DNA from 3 places in the Promicromonospora alba genome. Region 1 is predicted to be linked to each of the others. Evidence: riboswitches for the same ligand, from Rfam matches in the RefSeq annotation. Region 1 holds a riboswitch; each other region holds the start of a gene.

Region 1 (5,968 bases):
AAAGCGAGCACCGCGGAGACCACCAGCACCGGCACGCGGCCGAACCGGTCGATGGCCCGCGTCCCGGCGAGCCGGGCAGCCGTCATCGCCGTGAGGAAGACGGCGAGGCCGGCGGCGCCCATCCCGTCGGACGTGCCGAACCCGTCCACCACCGCAAGGCCTACCCAGTCGTTGGCGACGCCCTCGGTCAGGGCGGCGGCGAGCACCACGAGCCCGATCGCCAGCGTGCGCGACTCCCGCCAGGCGGAAAGGAGCCCCGTGATGCCCGACGACGGCGGCGTCACCTCTCCCGGGTCGGCGCCGTCCGCGCTGCCCGCCCGGGTCATCGCCACGCCGTCCGGCAGCGCCGCCGCGACGACGTTCGGCGAGAAGAAGCGGACCGCGATCAGCACCGACAGCAGGGCGATCGCCCCCGCGGCCACGACGTGCCAGAGCACCGGCACGCCCACGTTGGCCACCACGATGCCGATGCCGGCGCCGACCACCGTGCCGAACGAGAAGCCGGCGTGGAAGACCGGCATGATCGCGCGCCCGAGCCGCTGCTCGACGGCTGCGCCCTCGAGGTTCATCGCGGCGTCCCAGACGCCGGTACCCACGCCGAACAGGATCAGGCCGAGCCGCACCGCGAGGTGCTCACCCGTGGCGACGCCGTAACCGGCCACGGCGAGGCCCACCACCACCAGGCTCGCGAAGCCCAGGACGGTCCGCGCGGTACCGAAACGCTCGGCGACCAGCCCCGAGAGCGGGATAGCGGCGACGGAGCCGACGGACCCCGTGAGCAGCAGCAGACCCATCTCCTGCTCGGAGAAGGACAGCCCGTCCCGGACGGCCGGAAGACGCGATGCCCAGCTCGCGAAGGCGAACCCACTGGCCGCGAAGACGACGAAGACCGCACGGGCGGCGGCGTGTGCAGTAGGCACTGAACTCCTTGGTGCGGTTGAATCTCCCGACCGTAAACCACAATCTGGGACCAGCCCAGCAGATTCCTGGGCCCCGCACCACTGGTGCCGAGGTGAGAGACAAGGAAGCCGCGATGAGCCGCCAGACCGTACGCCCGACCCTCGCGAAGGTCGCCGAGCTGGCCGGTGTCTCCGTCTCCACCGCGTCGCTCGCCTTCTCCGGTGCCGGACCGATCACCCCCGAGACCCGGGAGAAGGTACTTGCCGCCGCACGCGAGCTCGAGTACTCCGGCCCCAACCCCCTGGGGCGGCAGCTCCGGTCGGGACGGTCCGGGATCGTCGGCGTGGTGATCGGCGACCAGCTCGGCAGGTCGTTCCGCGACCCCGTCTCCACCCAGGTGCTGCACGGCCTCGTCTCCGCGATCGGTGAGCAGGGCCTCGGCGTGCTGCTCGTGCCGGGTATGCCGCAGGGCGCCACCACGCAGTCCATGGGGCTCGCCGCCGAGGCGGGGCTCCCGCCCGCCGTCGACCCGCTGGTCGAGGCCGCCGCGATGGACGTCGCGGTGCTCGTCTGGGGCACCCTGAAGGACGACCCGAACCTTGCCGCGCTGCAGCGGCGGGGCGTTCCCGTCGTGGTCGGCGAGGGACAGGAGGTGTCCGGCGTGCCGGTGGTGGGCGTCGAGGACCGGCGCGGGGCCGCCGACGCGGTGCGGCACCTCGTCGAGCTCGGGCACACGCGGATCGCGGAGATCACTCTGCCGTTCGGGCGGGACGAGCGGTCCGGGCTGGTCGACACCGACCGGCTCGCCGCGGCCGAGCGCACGCCGACCCGCAACCGGCTGGCCGGCGTGCGGGACGTCATCGAACCCGTCATCTCGTGGGAGACGCCCGCCTCGCTCGTGGAGCACGGGCGCGACGCCGCCACCGAGATCCTGTCCGAGTGGGCGCCCGCCCGGGATCGTCCGACGGCGATCGTCGCGCACTCCGACCTGCTCGCCGCCGGCGCCGTGATCGCCGCCCGCGAGCTCGGGCTGCGGGTGCCCGAGGACGTGTCGGTCGCCGGGTTCGACGGGCTCGACCTGCCGTGGCTCTCCCCCGACGTGCTGACCAGCGTGCATCAGCCGCTCGTCGAGAAGGGCCGGGCGCTCGGACTGGCCGTCATCGCGCTGCTGGCCGGCGAGGAGCCCCAGTCGGTGATGCTGCCCGTGAGCCTGGTCGAGGGCACGACGACGGGCCCGGTGCCCGACCTGACCTGACCCTCCACGGTCCGTCGCCGCAGATCCGCGAAGTAGAGCGGGTGTCCGGACGCACGCTCTACTTCGCCGATCACCGGCTCGCGAAGTAGAGCGGGCGTCCGGACACCCGCTCTACTTCGCGGATCTGTCGGGGTGGGCGGGCGTGGCCGTTACGCGCGGAGCTGCGGGTGCGGGAGGTAGACCTCGCCGCCCGACTCGCGGAACTCCGCGGACTTCTGCGCCATGCCCTCCGCTTGAGCCGACGCCGACGCCGACGCCGACGCCGACGCCGCGTCCGCGAGCGCCGCCTGGTTCTGCGCCCCGCCGAACTCGTCGCGGATGTCCTGCGAGATCCGCATCGAGCAGAACTTCGGGCCGCACATCGAGCAGAAGTGCGCGGTCTTCGCGGCCTCGGCCGGGAGCGTCTCGTCGTGGTACTCCTCGGCGAGCTCCGGGTCGAGGGAGAGGTTGAACTGGTCCCGCCAGCGGAACTCGAAGCGGGCCTTGGACAGGGCGTCGTCGCGGTCCCGGGCGCCGGGGTGCCCCTTGGCCACGTCGGCGGCGTGCGCAGCGATCTTGTAGGTCACCACGCCGGTGCGCACGTCGTCGCGGTTGGGCAGGCCGAGGTGCTCCTTGGGCGTGACGTAGCAGAGCATCGCGGTGCCGTACCGGGCGATCTCGGTGGCGCCGATCGCTGAGGTGATGTGGTCGTACCCGGGCGCGATGTCGGTCACGAGCGGGCCGAGCGTGTAGAACGGGGCGCCGTCGCAGAGCTCCTGCTGCCGCTCCACGTTCTCGCGCACCAGGTGGAACGGGACGTGTCCGGGTCCCTCGACCATCACCTGGACGTCGTAGGCCCAGGCCCGCTTCGTCAGCTCGGCGAGGGTGTCGAGCTCGGCGAACTGCGCGGCGTCGTTCGCGTCGGCGAGCGAGCCCGGCCGCAGGCCGTCGCCGAGGGAGAAGGCGACGTCGTACCGGGCGAAGATCTCGCAGAGCTCGTCGAAGTGCGTGTAGAGGAAGTTCTCCTGGTGGTGCGCCAGGCACCAGCCGGCGAGGATCGACCCGCCGCGCGAGACGATGCCCGTGACCCGGTCCGCCGTGAGCGGCACGTACCGCAGCAGCACGCCGGCGTGCACGGTCATGTAGTCGACGCCCTGCTCGCACTGCTCGATCACCGTGTCGCGGTAGATCTCCCAGGTCAGCGCGCTGGCGTCACCGTTCACCTTCTCCAGGGCCTGGTAGATCGGCACGGTGCCGATGGGCACCGGCGAGTTCCGCATGAGCCATTCGCGGGTGGTGTGGATGTCATCGCCCGTGGAGAGGTCCATGACCGTGTCGGCGCCCCACTTGGTGGCCCACTCCAGCTTCTCCACCTCCTCCGCGATAGAGCTGTGGACGGCGGAGTTGCCGATGTTCGCGTTGACCTTGACCAGGAACGCCCTGCCGATGATCATCGGCTCCGACTCCGGGTGGTTCACGTTGTTCGGGATGATCGCCCGGCCGGCGGCCACCTCGCTGCGCACGAGCTCGACGTCGCAGCCCTCGCGCACCGCGACGAACCGCATCTCGGGCGTGATCACGCCCTGGCGTGCGTAGTGCATCTGGGTGACGGTCCGGCCGGGGAGCGCGCGGCGGGGCCGACGTCGTTCACCCTGCCACTCCTGGCTCGCGGCACCCCGGCGCAGTGCGCTGCGCCCGTCGTCGGCCAGTGCCCGGTCGCGGCCGTCGTACTCCTCGGTGTCGCCGCGCGCCACGACCCAGGGCTCGCGGGCCGGCGCGAGGCCGCGGACCGGGTCGGAACCGGGGCCCTGCGTGCGGTAGACGCGCACCGGCTCGTTGGGGGTGCCGTCGGGCGACGGCGCCAGGGTGATCTCCGTGACCGGCACCCGGAGACCTGTGTCGTCCTGCGGTGTGCTGTACCCGCCGTCGTGCTCGTGGTCGCGCTCGTGCTGGTACGCGAGCGTGCGGGACTGGGACTTCTCCATCATGAGACTCCTGCTTCCTACGCCGGTGTTAACCGGACAGGTTCAACGGTCCCGGGCCGTACAGCCCGATCTCAGCCCCTGCGTGAGGCACCCGTGGGATCGCCGCCGAGGTTAGCACTGTCTGGCACTTTCCTTCTGCCCCGCCCCCGACCGTGATAAGCAAGGCCCGAAGGCTCGCTCACCCCAGCAGGGAGCCCGGGACATGGAGGCTGGAATGCCGGTACGGAACAACCTGCGAACGAGGTCGTTCGCGTTGGCCGCCACGGGGGCGCTCGTGGTCCAAGCAGGGATCGTGGCGGGTGCGGTGTCGGCGACGGGAGCTCCCGAGGTGAGCCCTGCGGCGTCGGACAACCAGATCACCCTGACCTCCTGGGAGGGGCGCAGGGAGCTGCTCCAGGGCGAACGTGACGAGCTGCGGTTCGACGTCCACGGCGGGCTCTTCCTGGCCCGCGGCGGCGACCTCGTGGACTACACGGACCCGTACGGCGACGGCACACCCGTCACGTACGAGACCGGCACGTGGACCTCGCCCGTCGTCGAGGTCGGGTACCCGATCAAGCAGGCCGTTCCCTCCTGGAACACGGACACCCCCACGGGCACCTGGGTCGAGACGGAGTTCCGCGGCCGCAAGGCCGACGGGACCTGGACGAAGTGGTTCGTGATGGGCCGCTGGGCGTCGGGCGACGAGTTCGCACCCGCCGACGGGAGCGTCGGGGACATCCACCGCACCTCCTTGAACGGCCAGGGCGACACCGACGCCGCTCTGTTCACCGACACGTTCGTCTCGAGGGCGGGCTTCGAGCCGGACGCGTTCCAGACCCGGGTCAGGCTGTACCGGCCCGAGGGCGCCCGGACCTCGCCGCGCCTGGCGTCGGTGAGCACCATGACCAGCGAGAACCTGCCCGACGAGCACTACACGGGCACCAGCGACTTCACGCTCGGGCGGGAGGTGTCGCTCGACGTGCCGCAGTACAGCCAGAACATCCACCGCGGTGAGTACCCCGAGTTCGGGGGCGGCGGCCAGGTGTGGTGCTCGCCGACGTCGTCCACGATGGTCATCTACTCCTACGGCCGTGAGGTGCCGGCCAGGGAGCTGGAGGGCATCGTGGCGCCCAACGGTGACCCGCAGGTCGACTACGCCGCGATGCACACCTGGGACTACGCGTACGAGGGTGCGGGCAACTGGCCGTTCAACGCCGCCTACGCCAACAGGTTCGGGCTGAAGTCGTTCGTGACCCGGCTGCGCTCCCTGGCGGAGGCCGAGAAGTTCATCGAGGCGGGTATCCCGCTCACCATGTCGCTCAACTTCGACGAGGAGGAGATGCCCGAGGCCGGTTACAGCACCCCGGGGCACCTCGTCGTGCTGATCGGGTTCACCGCGGACGGTGACCCGATCATCAACGACCCGAACAAGGCGAGCAACGACGAGGTGCGGGTCGTGTACACGCGGGAGAACTTCGAGCGCGTGTGGCAGACGTCGACCGACGGCGTCACGTACGTCTACCACCCGAAGAACGTGAAGCTGCCGGCCAACATGCCGGGCGTCACGCAGAACTGGTAACTGGCGGCCACCGGTCGCGACAGGGAAGGACAGTACGCACGCGGGGTGTGTTGCGCTCGGTAGACCTTGTCTACTCTGCGCAACACACCCCGCGTGTGTACTGTCGCCCCGGCCGCCCTACCGGCCCGCGACCTCCCGCGGTTCCGCGGTATACGTCGCCGACGTGTAGCCCATCGCCGAAAGCCTCACCTGGACCGTCAGCTCGGCGCCCCGGTCGAGGCCTGTCACCAGGTAACGGGGACCGACCGCCCAGCGCACCGGCTCGCCGTCGCGCAGCCATCGGTACTC
Region 2 (5,968 bases), on a different contig from region 1:
GCATGAACAGCCCGTCGAGCGCCCCGACGGCACGGCGTGCGCCGGCCGACCGCGGGCGCCGGGACACCACGAGCGCCACGAGACCGCCGACCACCAGGGCGATCACCGTCGCGGCCAGTGCGGTCCGCAGCGATGTCGCGGTGGCCTCCCACACGGTCACGACCAGCGCGTTGCGCTCACCGGTGGTTCCGAGCGCCACGTAGTTCCCGGGCCCCCAGGAGCCGTCGGGCTCGCGGAAGCTGCGGGTCACCAGGCCGGCCAGCGGCAGCACCATGAGCCCGCCGACGATCGTCGCGCCCACCAGCGCCATCGTCATGTCCTTGGGCGACCGCCAGGACAGCCGCCTGGCGGAGCCGTGCGCGGACACGAGGCGCAGCGCGGCCTCGCGACGCCGGCGGGCCCGTGCGGACATCGCGAGGGCGCCCGAGATGACCACGAGCTGCAGGATCGAGAGCACCGACGCCGAGCGCAGGTCCAGGAACTGGGTGGTCCGCGTCCAGATCTCGGTCTCGATGGTGCCGTACCGCACGCCGCCGAGGACCAGCACCACCCCGAACGCGGTGGCGCAGAACAGGAACACCACCGAGGCCGCGGACGCGACGGCGGGTCCCAGCGAGGGCAGCGTCACGGTGCGGAAGACCCGCACGGGCCCCGCCCCGAGCGATGCGGCGGCCTGCTCGGTCCTGGGGTCGAGCCGCTCCCAGAGCCCGCCGACGGTCCGCACGACCACCGACACGTTGAAGAAGACGAGGGCGACGACGATCCCGGCCAGCGACTCCTCAAGCCCGAGGAAGCCGAGCGCGCCGCCGGGCGCGAACAGGGTGCGGAACGCGACGCCGACGACGACGGCGGGCAGCACGAACGGCACCGTCACGAGCCCGCGCACCAGTACCCGGCCCGGGAACGACCGGCGGTAGAGCAGGTACGCGAGCGGCAGGCCGAGCAGCACCGAGAAGGCGGTGCCGAGCACTGCCTGCGTCAGCGTCAGCCACACCAGCCGCCACGTGCGCGGGCTGGACAGCACCTCCGCGAAACCGGTGAGGTCGAGCACGCCGTCGGGCACGAAACCGCGGACCACCAGCGCGGCCACGGGCCAGGCGAAGAAGACGGCGAGGAAAGCGAGGGGGACGGCGACCGCCGTCCCCCAGAGCAGCGGCGCGGGCCGCAGGCTCAGCCGACTACGGTCTCTGTCCACCGCTCTATCCACTCGTCGCGGTGCTCGCTCACCTCGGCGGGATCCACCTCGAACGGCTCCTCGGCCTGGGGCGCGAACTTCTCCCAGTCGGCGGGCAGCTTCGTGGCGGGGTCGGCCGGGTACATGTACATCGACTCGGGCAGCGCGGCCTGCGCGGCCTCGCCGAGCAGGAAGTCGACGAACGCCTGAGCGCCCTCCGGGTTGTCCGACCCGGCAAGCACTCCCGCGTACTCGACCTGCCGGAAGCACGTCTCGAGCAGCGCGCTGGTGGTCGACTCCGAGCCGTCCTCGCTGACGGTGAACGCCGGCGACGTCGCGTACGACAGGACGAGCGGGCGCTCGCCGCCCTCACCCGCGCCCGAGAAGTCCACGTAGTAGGCGTCCTCCCACGAGTCTGCGACCTTGACGCCGTTGTCGACCAGGGACGCCCAGTAGTCCTCGAACCCGTCCTCGCCGAACGCCCCGACGGTCGCCAGCAGGAAGGCGAGCCCGGGCGACGACGTCGCGGGGTTGCTCACCACGAGCAGGTCCCGGTACTGCGGGTCGGCCAGGTCCTCGAGCGTCTTCGGCACCTCGAGGTCCGACTTCTCGAACCAGGCCTCGTCCGCGTTCACGCAGACGTCGCCCTGGTCGACCGGGGTGAGCGCCCCGCCCAGCTGCTCGACGCCGTCGGGCAGGTCCGCCGGGGTGTACTCCTCGACGACCCCCGCCTCGAGCGCGCGGGACGCGAAGGTGTTGTCGATGCCGAAGACGGCGTCGCCGAGCGGGGCGTCCTTGGTCAGCACCAGCTGGTTCACCAGGGTTCCGGCGTCGCCCGCCGCGCTGACCTCGACGGTCAGACCGGACTCCTCCTCGAACCGCTCGACGACCTTCTCGTCGAGCGCCCAGGAGTCGTGGGTCACGAGGGTCACGGTGCCCGGCGCCGCCGGGTCGGCCCCGCCGGACTCGGAGCCGCCGCATCCGGCGAGCAGGAGCGCCACGGAGAGCGCTCCGGCGGCCGGAACAACGTGGATGGTGCCCGCGTGAGCACCGGAAAGACGCAACATCGTGCCTCGACTTCCTCCGCCGGTCTTACCCGGATCAGGTTCAAGGGTCTGCGGTGTTCCGCACTCTCAGCGCCGTGTGGCGCTCCCCTGTCGTGTCCGGCCAGCCTACTGGCTGGTCGGACGCTACGGTGTAGAAATGGCCAAGATCGAGACGGAACAGACACTCGCCGAGAAGGTCGGCACTCTTGCCCTGACGCTCGCAGCCGGCTGGGTCGCGCAGAAGGCGGTCAGCATGATCTGGAAGGGCGTGACCGGCAACGACGCGCCCAGCAAGGCGGACGACCCGGAGCTCGACCTGGTGCAGGCCACGGTGTTCGCAGCGGTCGCCGCAGGCACCGCGGTGTTCGCGAAGCGCATGGCGGCGAAGGGCGCGTCGACGGCGGCGCTGCGCCTCGCCGCCCGCCGCGCGGCGCGCTGAACCGCCGGATGCCCGGCCCGGGGATCCCCGGGCCGGGCACCCGATCGCAGGCTCAGCCGATCGCAGGCTCAGCCGGACGTGCCCGCCGGCACCTTGCGCGGTCGCCGGGTGAGCAGGGGGTCGTGCCCGCGTGGCCGCCCCACCGGCTCGACGCCGTCCAGCGCGCGCGTGAGGGCTTCCTGCGTGATGCCCCTCCGCTCGCCGACGGCCCGCTCGCCGTCGACCCGTAGCCTGGCCATCACCTGGTCGGCGGCCAGGCGCAGCGGGACGTCCACCCGCCCGGCGGCTTCGTGCAGCAGGTGACCCGCAGTCACCTCGCTCACCCGACGTACCGCCATGATGACGCCCTTGGCCTGCTCGATCACCGCCTGGCTGACGAAGGCCCGGGTCACGACCGCCTCGGACTTGCGCGCCAGCGCCTCCTTCTGAGCCGGCGTGACGTCGATGACGTACCCGACCAGCTCCGGCGACCGGTCGGGGCCGCTGCGCCGGCCCTGGCCGATGACGACCACCGAGCGTGTGCGGCCCTTGCGGTCCACTATCCGGTGCGCGCACGCGAACGGCCGGCCCGTCCGCAGGGCCTCGGCGGCCGCCCGCACCACCCGGGCGCGATCGTCGGGATGCTTGCGGGAACGGAGCGCCTCGAGGCCTGGCTGGACCTCGTGCCGTTTCCACCCGTGCATCGTGTACACCTCGTCGGACCACCACCAGGTCCCCGACATGATGTCGACGCGGTAGCTGCCGACGAGAAGGTTGGTCCCCAGACCGAGAGCATGCGCCAGGTCACCCACCGAGAAGCTCGGTGACGGTTCAGCCGTGTCGCCGCCGGCGCCGTCCACGATGCTGAGCCTGGGCTGCAGAGAAGGGGGCATCTTGAACCTCCCAGATCCGAGATGGACCTGGAGCCGCTTCATGACTCCGCCAACTCGATTGTAGGAGCGAGGCACTGCGAGTGCCAGGCCCCCGTGTCAGCCTGGACGAGCCGGCCCGAGGGCCGGCGCAGGGACCGACCAGCACTGATCGAGCAGCACGGATCGAGCAGCGGAGGTGCACCGTGAGCGAGACCCCCTACGACGCGACGACGGACCTGGAAGACACCGGCAGCGGCGCACCGGGGGTCATGGCTCCCGGTCCGCTCCGCACCGACGTCGTGGTAGTCGGAGCCGGTCTCACCGGTGTCGTCACCGCCCAGCTCCTCGCAGACGGCGGCGCAGACGTTGTGGTGCTCGATGCCTGCGGCGCACGCGCGACCACCACCGCCCGCTCGACCGGCAAGCTCTCGGTGCTGCAGGGCACCCGGCTCGCCCGGATCGCCGCCCGGCACGGCGACGAGGTGGTGCGCCACTACCTCGCGGCCAACTTCGCCGGCCTGGGCTGGCTGCGCCGCACCCTCGAGGACCTGAACGTGCCCGTCGAGAACCGGGACGACCTGACCGTGGCGGCCACCCCCGAGCAGGTAGCCGACGTCGACGCGGTGCTCGCGACCTGCGCCCGCCAGGGACTCACCGCACAGTGGGAGGAGGACCCGCCGTACCCCGCGCGGTCCTACGGCGCGGTACGCCTGCCGGGCCAGGCGCAGGTGGACCCGCTGCGCATGCTCTCGGCGCTGCGGGCCCGCCTGCGCGCCCGCGGCGTGCCGGTGTACGACGGCGTCCGGGTCCACCAGGTGCGCCGGCGCCGGTCCGGCGTCGTCCTGCGCACCAGCCGCGGCGCCGTCCTCGCCGACCGTGTGGTGCTGGCGACCGGCACACCGCCCGGGCGGCTCGGCGGGCTCTTCCTCCGGCTGGAGGCCGGCCGCAGCCTGCTCACCACGTGGGAGATCACCGACCAGGCCGCACTGCCGCCCGGGTTCGACGAGACCATGTCGATCACCGCCGGGTCACCCACGCGATCGCTCCGCACGGCCGGCGGGCTGCTCATGGTGGGCGGCGAGGGCTACCCCGTCGGCAGGGAACGGGACCCGGCCCGGCGGCTGGCCGCGCTGGAGGAATGGACAAGGGTCCACCTCCCCGTGGACCAGCCCCGGCACACGTGGGCAGCCCAGGACTACACCAGCGACACCGGCCTGCCGCTCGTCGGGCCGGTGGTGCCCGGCGACGACCGCGTGCTCGTGGCGACCGGCTACGCCAAGTGGGGCCTCGCGAACGGCGCGGCGGCCGGGCTGGCGCTCGCCGGACGCATCCTCGGCGACCCCGTCGAGTGGGGTCGCACCTTCGAGCCATGGTCCCGCAGGCCCACGCCGAGGGCGAGCACCGCCGCCACGTTCGCCGTCCAGACCAAGGGCTGGGCGCAAGCGGCCACCCGCCCCACCGGACAGCGGCCCGGTGCCCCGTGCGTGTCCCGGATCTGCCCGCACATGGGCGCCGTCGTGCGCTGGAACGAGCAGGAGCAGTCCTGGGACTGCCCCGCGCACGGCTCGCGGTTCGAGCCCGACGGCACGCTGATCGAAGGCCCCGCCACCGAGGACCTGTCGCGGCGCTGAACCGCGCGGAGACCGCCCGAGCGGTGGCCCTCATGAGGATCCTGCTGTGCACGTGCACCGTTTCGACGTGACACCCTGGTCCCGTGAGCTTCACGCACCTTGACGACCGCGGCCAGGCCCGCATGGTCGATGTCACCGCCAAGCAGCCGACGATCCGCTCCGCCACCGCGACGGGCACCGTCCGCTGCGGTCCCGACGTCGTGCGGGCGCTGCGCGACGGCGCCGTCCCCAAGGGGGACGTGCTGGCCGTGGCCCGCATCGCCGGGATAGCGGCCGCGAAGAGGACACCGGAGCTGCTCCCGCTCGCGCACGTGATCGGCGTGCACGGCGCCGCGGTGGACCTCGAGGTGACCGACGACGGCGTCACGATCACGGCGACCGTCCGCACGGCCGACCGTACGGGGGTGGAGATGGAGGCGCTCACCGCTGTCGCGGTCGCGGGCCTCGCCGTCGTCGACATGGTCAAGGGCCTGGACAAGTCCGTCTCGCTCGCGGACGTGCGCCTCGAGCGCAAGACGGGCGGCAAGTCGGGCGACTGGGTGCGTCCGGAATGATCACAGTCCGCTATTTCGCCGGCGCCCGGGAGGCCGCCGGCGTCGCTACCGAACAGCTCGGCGGCCCGACGTCGGTGGCCGCCCTCCGCGCTGCCCTCACGGCAGCGCACCCGCGCCTGACGGACGTGCTGCCGAAGTGCGCCCTGCTGGTGGCGGGCGCCCGCACGACGTCCGACGACGCCCAGATCCCGGACGACGCGACGATAGACGTCCTGCCGCCCTTCGCGGGCGGCTGACCCCGGTCAGGCGGGCCCCGCTCGGGTCAGTGGTCGC
Region 3 (5,968 bases), on a different contig from region 1:
CGACGTACGCGGCGCCGGTTACTTCTACGCGATCGAGCTCGTCAAGGACCAGGACACCCGGGGAACCTTCTCCGGGGCCGAGACCGATCGTCTGCTCGGGCTCCTCGGCCCGGCGCTGTTCGAGGCCGGCCTGTACTGCCGCCCCGACAACCGCGGCGACCTGGTGGTGCAGCTCGCACCGCCGCTGACCGTCGGGCAGACCGAGTTCGACGAGATCGAGGAGATCCTGCGGGGCGTGCTGAGCGAGGTCTGGTCCACGCTGTGACCGGGGGCGCTCGGCCCGCCGATTCTGCGTCCCGATGACCCGCCTACCCAGCGATCGGGCCCAGATCTCACGTGAGTTCTGGGCCCAGTCGCTGGGTAGAACGCGCCCTTCGCCCGTCACGCGGCCGCGCGCTGTTCCGCGGGACGACGGCGCAGGAGCGGCTGCTGGATGGCGGGCGGGTCGTAGGCCATGTCGAGGCGGCCGACGTCGGTCCCGGGCGGCACTATCGCGTCGATCCGGTCCAGGATGTCGTCGCTCAGGACGACCTCGGCGCCGGCGAGCGCGCTGTCCAGGTGCTCCATGGTGCGCGGGCCGATGATCGCGGAGGTGACGCCGGGATGGGCGATCGTGAACGCCATCGCCAGGTGGTTCAGCGGGACACCGGCGTCCTGCGCGACGGGGATGAGCTGCTCGACGACGTCGAGGCGCTGCTCGTCGCGCAGGTGCTCCATCCCGAACTGCGCCCGGTGGGTGTCGTTCTCCTGACCCTTGCGGTACCGGCCGGTGAGGAGGCCGCCGGCGAGCGGGCTCCAGACCAGGGTGCCCATGCCGTACTGCTGGGCGACCGGCAGCACGTCCCGCTCGATTCCCCGGTTCAGGATGGAGTACGGCGGCTGCTCGGCCCTGAAGCGTTCCAGGCCGCGCCGTTCTGCCACCCACTGGGCCTGGACGATCTCGGCGGCTGGCATCGTCGACGAGCCGATGGCCCGCACCTTGCCCGAGTTGATCAGGTAGGTCAGCGCGGCCAGCGTGTCCTCGACGTCCGTCTCGGGGTCGGGGCGGTGGATCTGGTAGAGGTCGATGTAGTCGGTGCCCAGGCGGCGCAGCGAGTTCTCGACCTCGGCGATGATCCAGCGGCGGGAGTTGCCGCGGTGGTTGGGGTCGTCGCTCATGGGCAGGTGCACCTTGGTGGCGAGCACGACGTCGTCGCGCCGCCCCTTGAGCGCCTTGCCCACTATCTCCTCGGACTCGCCGTGCGAGTAGAAGTCGGCGGTGTCGACGAAGTTGATGCCGGAGTCGAGGGCCTTGTGGATGATCTTGATCGACTCCTCGTGGTCGGGGTTGCCGACCGCGCCGAACATCATCGCGCCGAGCGCATAGGGGCTGACCTTGATGCCGGTCCGGCCGAGGTTGCGGTACTGCATGGGGCCCTCCTGGGGTCGAGAGGTCTGGTGAGCGCCCCGGCGATGTCGTACCCTGGAGCTAAGCGGAACGCTCTTCCAGAACTATATGGAAAGGGATTCCGGATAGCAAGGGATGGAGTGGAGTGACCCAGAACACAGCGCCGCGGCCGCTGCGCGCCGACGCGCAACGCAACATCGACTCGCTGCTCGACGCGGCCAAGTCAGCCTTTGGCACGTCCGGCGTGGACGCGCCCGCGAAGGAGGTCGCCGACCTGGCCGGCGTCGGCGTCGGCACGCTGTACCGGCACTTCCCCAAGCGCTCGGACCTGGTCAAGGCCGTGTTCCAGCACGAGGTCGACGCGTGCGCCGACGCCGCGCCGACCCTCGCCGGAAAGCACGAGCCGGTCGTGGCGCTCGAGAAGTGGCTGCACCGGTACACCGAGTTCCTCGAGACCAAGAGCGGCCTCGCGTCGGCGCTGCACTCCGGCGACCCGGCGTTCGACGCCCTGCCGGACTACTTCATGGGGCGGCTCGGCCCGGCCCTGGGCTCGCTCGTCGACGCCGCCGTCGACGCCGGCGAGATCCGCGCGGTCGCCAGCCCCAAGGACCTCCTCTACGCCGTCTCCAAGCTGTGCCTGCCCATGCACGACGACGAGCCGAACCACGGCCGGCGCATGATCGACCTGCTCGTGGACGGCCTGCAGCACGGAGCCGGACAGACCGCTGGGTAGGGTGGGGCGGAAATGGCGCGGGGCGCCGGGCGCCAGCCCGGCTGAGACGTACCCGTGGAACCTGCTCTAGGTAATTCTAGCGAAGGGAACGCCTCATGGGCTCCGTCCTGCTCGATACCGGCGCGCGCACCCGCCCGCCCGGACATCCCACCGTGGCGCTGACGATCGCCGGGTCGGATCCGTCCGGCGGCGCGGGGATCCAGGCCGACCTGAAGACCTTCGCCGCGCTCGGCGGGTACGGCTGCGCGGCGCTCACCGGTCTGACCGCCCAGTCCACGACCGACGTGACGCGGGTGCTGCCCGTGCCCGCCGACATGGTGACCGCGCAGCTCGAGACCCTGTTCGCCGACGTCGCGGTGGACGCCGTGAAGATCGGCATGACGACGGACGCCGCCGTCGCCCGGGCCGTCGCGGCGGCGCTGCGGCAGCTCCGTGCCGCCGGACGCGCACCCTACGTGGTGCTCGACCCGGTGATGGTCTCGACGTCGGGCCACCGCCTGCTCGCGCCGGACGCCGAGGCGGTGCTGCGCGACGAGCTGCTGCCGCTGGCCGACCTGGTCACGCCGAACCTGCCGGAGGCCGCGGTGCTGCTCGGCGTCGAACAGGCCCGGGACGACGGCGAGGCGGCAGACCAGGCCCGCGCGCTGCTCAAGCTCGGGGCGCGGTTCGCCCTGGTCAAGGGCGGGCACCTGGACTCGGCGGAGTCGGTCGACCACCTCGCAGGTCCGGGCCTCGGCTCGGGCGACGGGTCGGACGGCGTCGTCACCCTGGCCGCCCCGCGGATTCCCACGCGGAACACGCACGGGACGGGCTGCACGCTCAGCTCAGCGTGTGTGGTCCTGCGGCCCCGGCACGACGGGTGGGAGCCCGCCGTACGCGAGGCGAAGAACTACCTGACGGAAGCCCTGCGCGCCGCGGACGACCTGGTCATCGGCGGCACGGGCACCACGCCCGGGCCCTGGCGCGGCCACGGCCCGGTCGACCATGGCTACACCGCGCGCGGACGACAGCCGACGCCGCTCTCGGATGCCCGGGCGCCGCGCAAAGGTTCCGCGAGCTAGATCTGTTGCTGTCAGTAGACGTTGTCTACTGACAGCAACACACCTCGCAGAGCAACTGTCTCCCCCGGTCGCGACGCTCCAGCCGGGCCGCAGCGCATCGCACCGGTCCCGGACGTCCCGTCAGGACTTGAGGAGCTCCGCCGCGCGGGCGCGGGCCCAGGCGTCGGCCTCCAGGACGCCCTCGACCGACGTCGCGTCGCCCGCGGACGTCGTCTCGTGCGCCTCGACGACGGCGGCCACCGTGTCGACGATGTCCAGGAAGCCGATGGCGCCGTCGTGGAACGCGTCCACGCACACCTCGTTCGCCGCGTTGTAGACGGCGGGGTGCGTGCCGCCGGCCTCGCCGACCTGCCGGGCGAGGCGGACGGCGGGGAAGGCGTCGTCGTCCAGGGGCGCGAACTCCCAGGTGGACGCCTTGGTCCAGTCGATGGGCACGTCGACGTCCGGCAGGCGGTCGGGCCAGGACAGGCCCAGCGCGATCGGCACGAGCATCCGCGGCGGACCGGCCTGGGCGATGGTGGAGCCGTCGGCGAACTCGACCATCGAGTGGATCATCTGCTGCGGGTGCACCACGACGTCGATCGCGCTGAACGGCAGATCGAACAGCAGGTGCGCCTCGATCACCTCGAGGCCCTTGTTCACCAGCGTCGCGGAGTTGGTGGTGACCACGCGCCCCATCGAGAAGTTGGGGTGCCGCAGGGCCTGCGCGGGGGTCACGTCCCGCAGCTCGGCGCGCGTGCGGCCGCGGAACGGCCCGCCGCTCGCGGTCACGACGAGCTTGCGCACCTCGGCGGCGGACCCCGAGCGCAGCGACTGCGCGATGGCGGAGTGCTCCGAGTCCACCGGCACGATCTGGCCCTTATGCCGCACCGCCGCCTTGACCAGCGCGCCCCCGACGACCAGCGACTCCTTGTTCGCGAGCGCCAGCGTCGAACCGGCGGCGAGCGCGGCGAGGGTGGGGCGCAGGCCCACGGATCCGGTGATGCCGTTGAGCACGACGTCGCTCCCCCGGCCGGCCAGCTCGGTCGCGGCGCCCGGTCCGGCGAGCACCTCGACGCCGTCGGCCCCTGCCTCCCGGAGCAGGTCCAGCAGCGCGGGGCGTGCGGCGTCGTCGGCCACCGCGACGGCGCGTACGCCGAGCGACGCGGCCTGGCGGGCGAGGAGCGGCAGGTCAGAACCGCCGGCGGACAGCGCGTCCACGCGGAACCGGTCCGGGTTGCGCCCGATGACGTCGATGGCCTGCGTGCCGATGGAGCCGGTGGAGCCGAGGAGGGTGACGCTTCGCATGGGGCACATCCTCTCAGCCCTCGCCGGCCTGCTCCGCACGGCCGCGGCCGAACATCCGCCAGCCCTTGACCACGCCACGGGGGTCCGGCACGGGCTCGCCGGCGGCCTCCCAGCCGGCGTCGTCGGCGAGCGGGACCACGTGGAGGCCGAAGTCCGCGAGGATCACCGGGATGGCTCGGATCGCCGCGCGGTCCTTCTCGCGGTCCGCCTCCGACAGCTCTTCCCAGGGGCGCAGGTCCGGGTGCAGGCGCCGGGCGTCGTCCCGCTGCGGACCGTAGGTCCAGCCCGCGGCGGCCTTCTCGGCCATCCACCGCTCGTGCTCGTCGACGGCGCGCGCGTCGACCACGGGTTCGGGGATCCGGCCGTGCTCGCCGTCGCCGGCGGGTGCGACGGTGCAGCCCATCTGGCGGAGCCGGTCCGGGATGGCGCGCACCTGGGCACGGTTCGCGGCCCGGAGGTCGTCGGACAGGTCGGCCCACGAGACCATCGCGGGGGTGCTCTCCCAGGCCACGCCGCGCGAACGCTGGTTGCGCAGGTAGGTCAGGTGGGCGGAGACGGCCATCAGGTCGTAGACATCGTCGTGCACGAGCGCACCGGGCGCGGTCGCCCTGCGCAGCAGCGTGCCCGGTTCGACGACGTCGAGCCGCCCGCCGAGGTCGTCGAGGATGGAGCCGTCGTGGGTGCCGAACAGGCCGCCGAGGCCCGCGAGGCGGTTGAGGCGCAGCACGACGGCGCCCTCGCCGGCGCGCCAGAGGTCACTGTCCCGCAGCGCGTGCCGGAGCGCGTCCCCGTCGTCGTCGTGGCACACGTAGACGCGCTGGGGCGTGCCGATCGCGCGCACCTCGGCGAACGTCTCGACCGGGACGAGCCGGCAGGCCGCCCGCACGCTGGGCCAGCGTGCCCGCAACGCCTGCGCCGCGACGCGCGCGCCGGGACCGACGAGGGTCACGGTGAGCGGCTCGCCGCCGGACGCGATCTCGACGCTCCGCAGCCGCGCGAACGCGACGACGAGCGCCCTGCCGAACGTGCCGTGCCCGACCACCGAGACATGCGGCGCGGTGCCGCGGGCTACCGTCTGGTCGCGCCGGGCCAGCGAGCGGGCGACGAGCTCGCCCAGCGTGAAGAAGTCCACGCCCGGCTGCGGATGGCTCAGGTGGCGGGCCTGCAGCGCGAGCGCGAGCTCGGGGTCGCTGACGTGCGCGTTCAGCCGCAGGCCCGGCAGAGCAGGGTCCCGCACCGCGCGGTTGGCCACCGCCACCGTGAGCACGTTGACGCCGGGCTCGTCGTCCTCGCCCTCGCACGCGTAGAGCACCGCGGCGCCGGAGATACCGGCGTTGCGCAGCGACGCCGCGTCCCCCGTGGCGGTCCGCGCGACGGGAGCGCCCCGGGCCGCGAGCGCCTCGGCGATGAGGTCGGCGGCCGGTGTGCGCCCGACGACCACCGCGTGCCCCCGCATCCGACGGGTGCGCATCGCCGCGATCTGGTCGGCGAACAGGGAGC

Evidence for each region. A riboswitch is a leader RNA that binds a small molecule or an ion and turns the genes downstream of it on or off. The one in region 1 is predicted to bind thiamine pyrophosphate.
Region 2: another riboswitch for thiamine pyrophosphate. It lies ahead of ACFO6V_RS22575 (thiamine ABC transporter substrate-binding protein); the one in region 1 lies ahead of thiC (phosphomethylpyrimidine synthase ThiC).
Region 3: another riboswitch for thiamine pyrophosphate. It lies ahead of thiD (bifunctional hydroxymethylpyrimidine kinase/phosphomethylpyrimidine kinase); the one in region 1 lies ahead of thiC (phosphomethylpyrimidine synthase ThiC).

Annotation. Positions count from the first base shown of each region.
Region 1 covers NZ_JBHSFI010000004.1:214,767-220,734, forward strand. Annotated here, with positions in the region: gene ACFO6V_RS11965 (MFS transporter) at 1-920, opposite strand, end outside; gene ACFO6V_RS11970 (LacI family DNA-binding transcriptional regulator) at 1,034-2,155, shown strand; gene thiC (phosphomethylpyrimidine synthase ThiC) at 2,305-4,122, opposite strand; TPP riboswitch at 4,117-4,222, opposite strand; gene ACFO6V_RS11980 (C39 family peptidase) at 4,334-5,680, shown strand; gene ACFO6V_RS11985 (N-acetylmuramoyl-L-alanine amidase) at 5,798-5,968, opposite strand, start outside.
Region 2 covers NZ_JBHSFI010000008.1:6,801-12,768, reverse strand. Annotated here, with positions in the region: gene ACFO6V_RS22580 (ABC transporter permease) at 1-1,195, opposite strand, end outside; gene ACFO6V_RS22575 (thiamine ABC transporter substrate-binding protein) at 1,171-2,241, opposite strand; TPP riboswitch at 2,236-2,340, opposite strand; gene ACFO6V_RS22570 (DUF4235 domain-containing protein) at 2,378-2,659, shown strand; gene ACFO6V_RS22565 (PAS and ANTAR domain-containing protein) at 2,728-3,531, opposite strand; gene ACFO6V_RS22560 (FAD-dependent oxidoreductase) at 3,714-5,141, shown strand; gene moaC (cyclic pyranopterin monophosphate synthase MoaC) at 5,225-5,695, shown strand; gene ACFO6V_RS22550 (MoaD/ThiS family protein) at 5,692-5,931, shown strand; gene ACFO6V_RS22545 (MogA/MoaB family molybdenum cofactor biosynthesis protein) at 5,958-5,968, opposite strand, start outside.
Region 3 covers NZ_JBHSFI010000005.1:292,259-298,226, forward strand. Annotated here, with positions in the region: gene ACFO6V_RS16310 (aspartate aminotransferase family protein) at 1-265, shown strand, start outside; gene ACFO6V_RS16315 (aldo/keto reductase) at 382-1,410, opposite strand; gene ACFO6V_RS16320 (TetR/AcrR family transcriptional regulator) at 1,533-2,120, shown strand; TPP riboswitch at 2,129-2,226, shown strand; gene thiD (bifunctional hydroxymethylpyrimidine kinase/phosphomethylpyrimidine kinase) at 2,216-3,181, shown strand; gene dxr (1-deoxy-D-xylulose-5-phosphate reductoisomerase) at 3,302-4,468, opposite strand; gene ACFO6V_RS16335 (RyR domain-containing protein) at 4,482-5,968, opposite strand, start outside.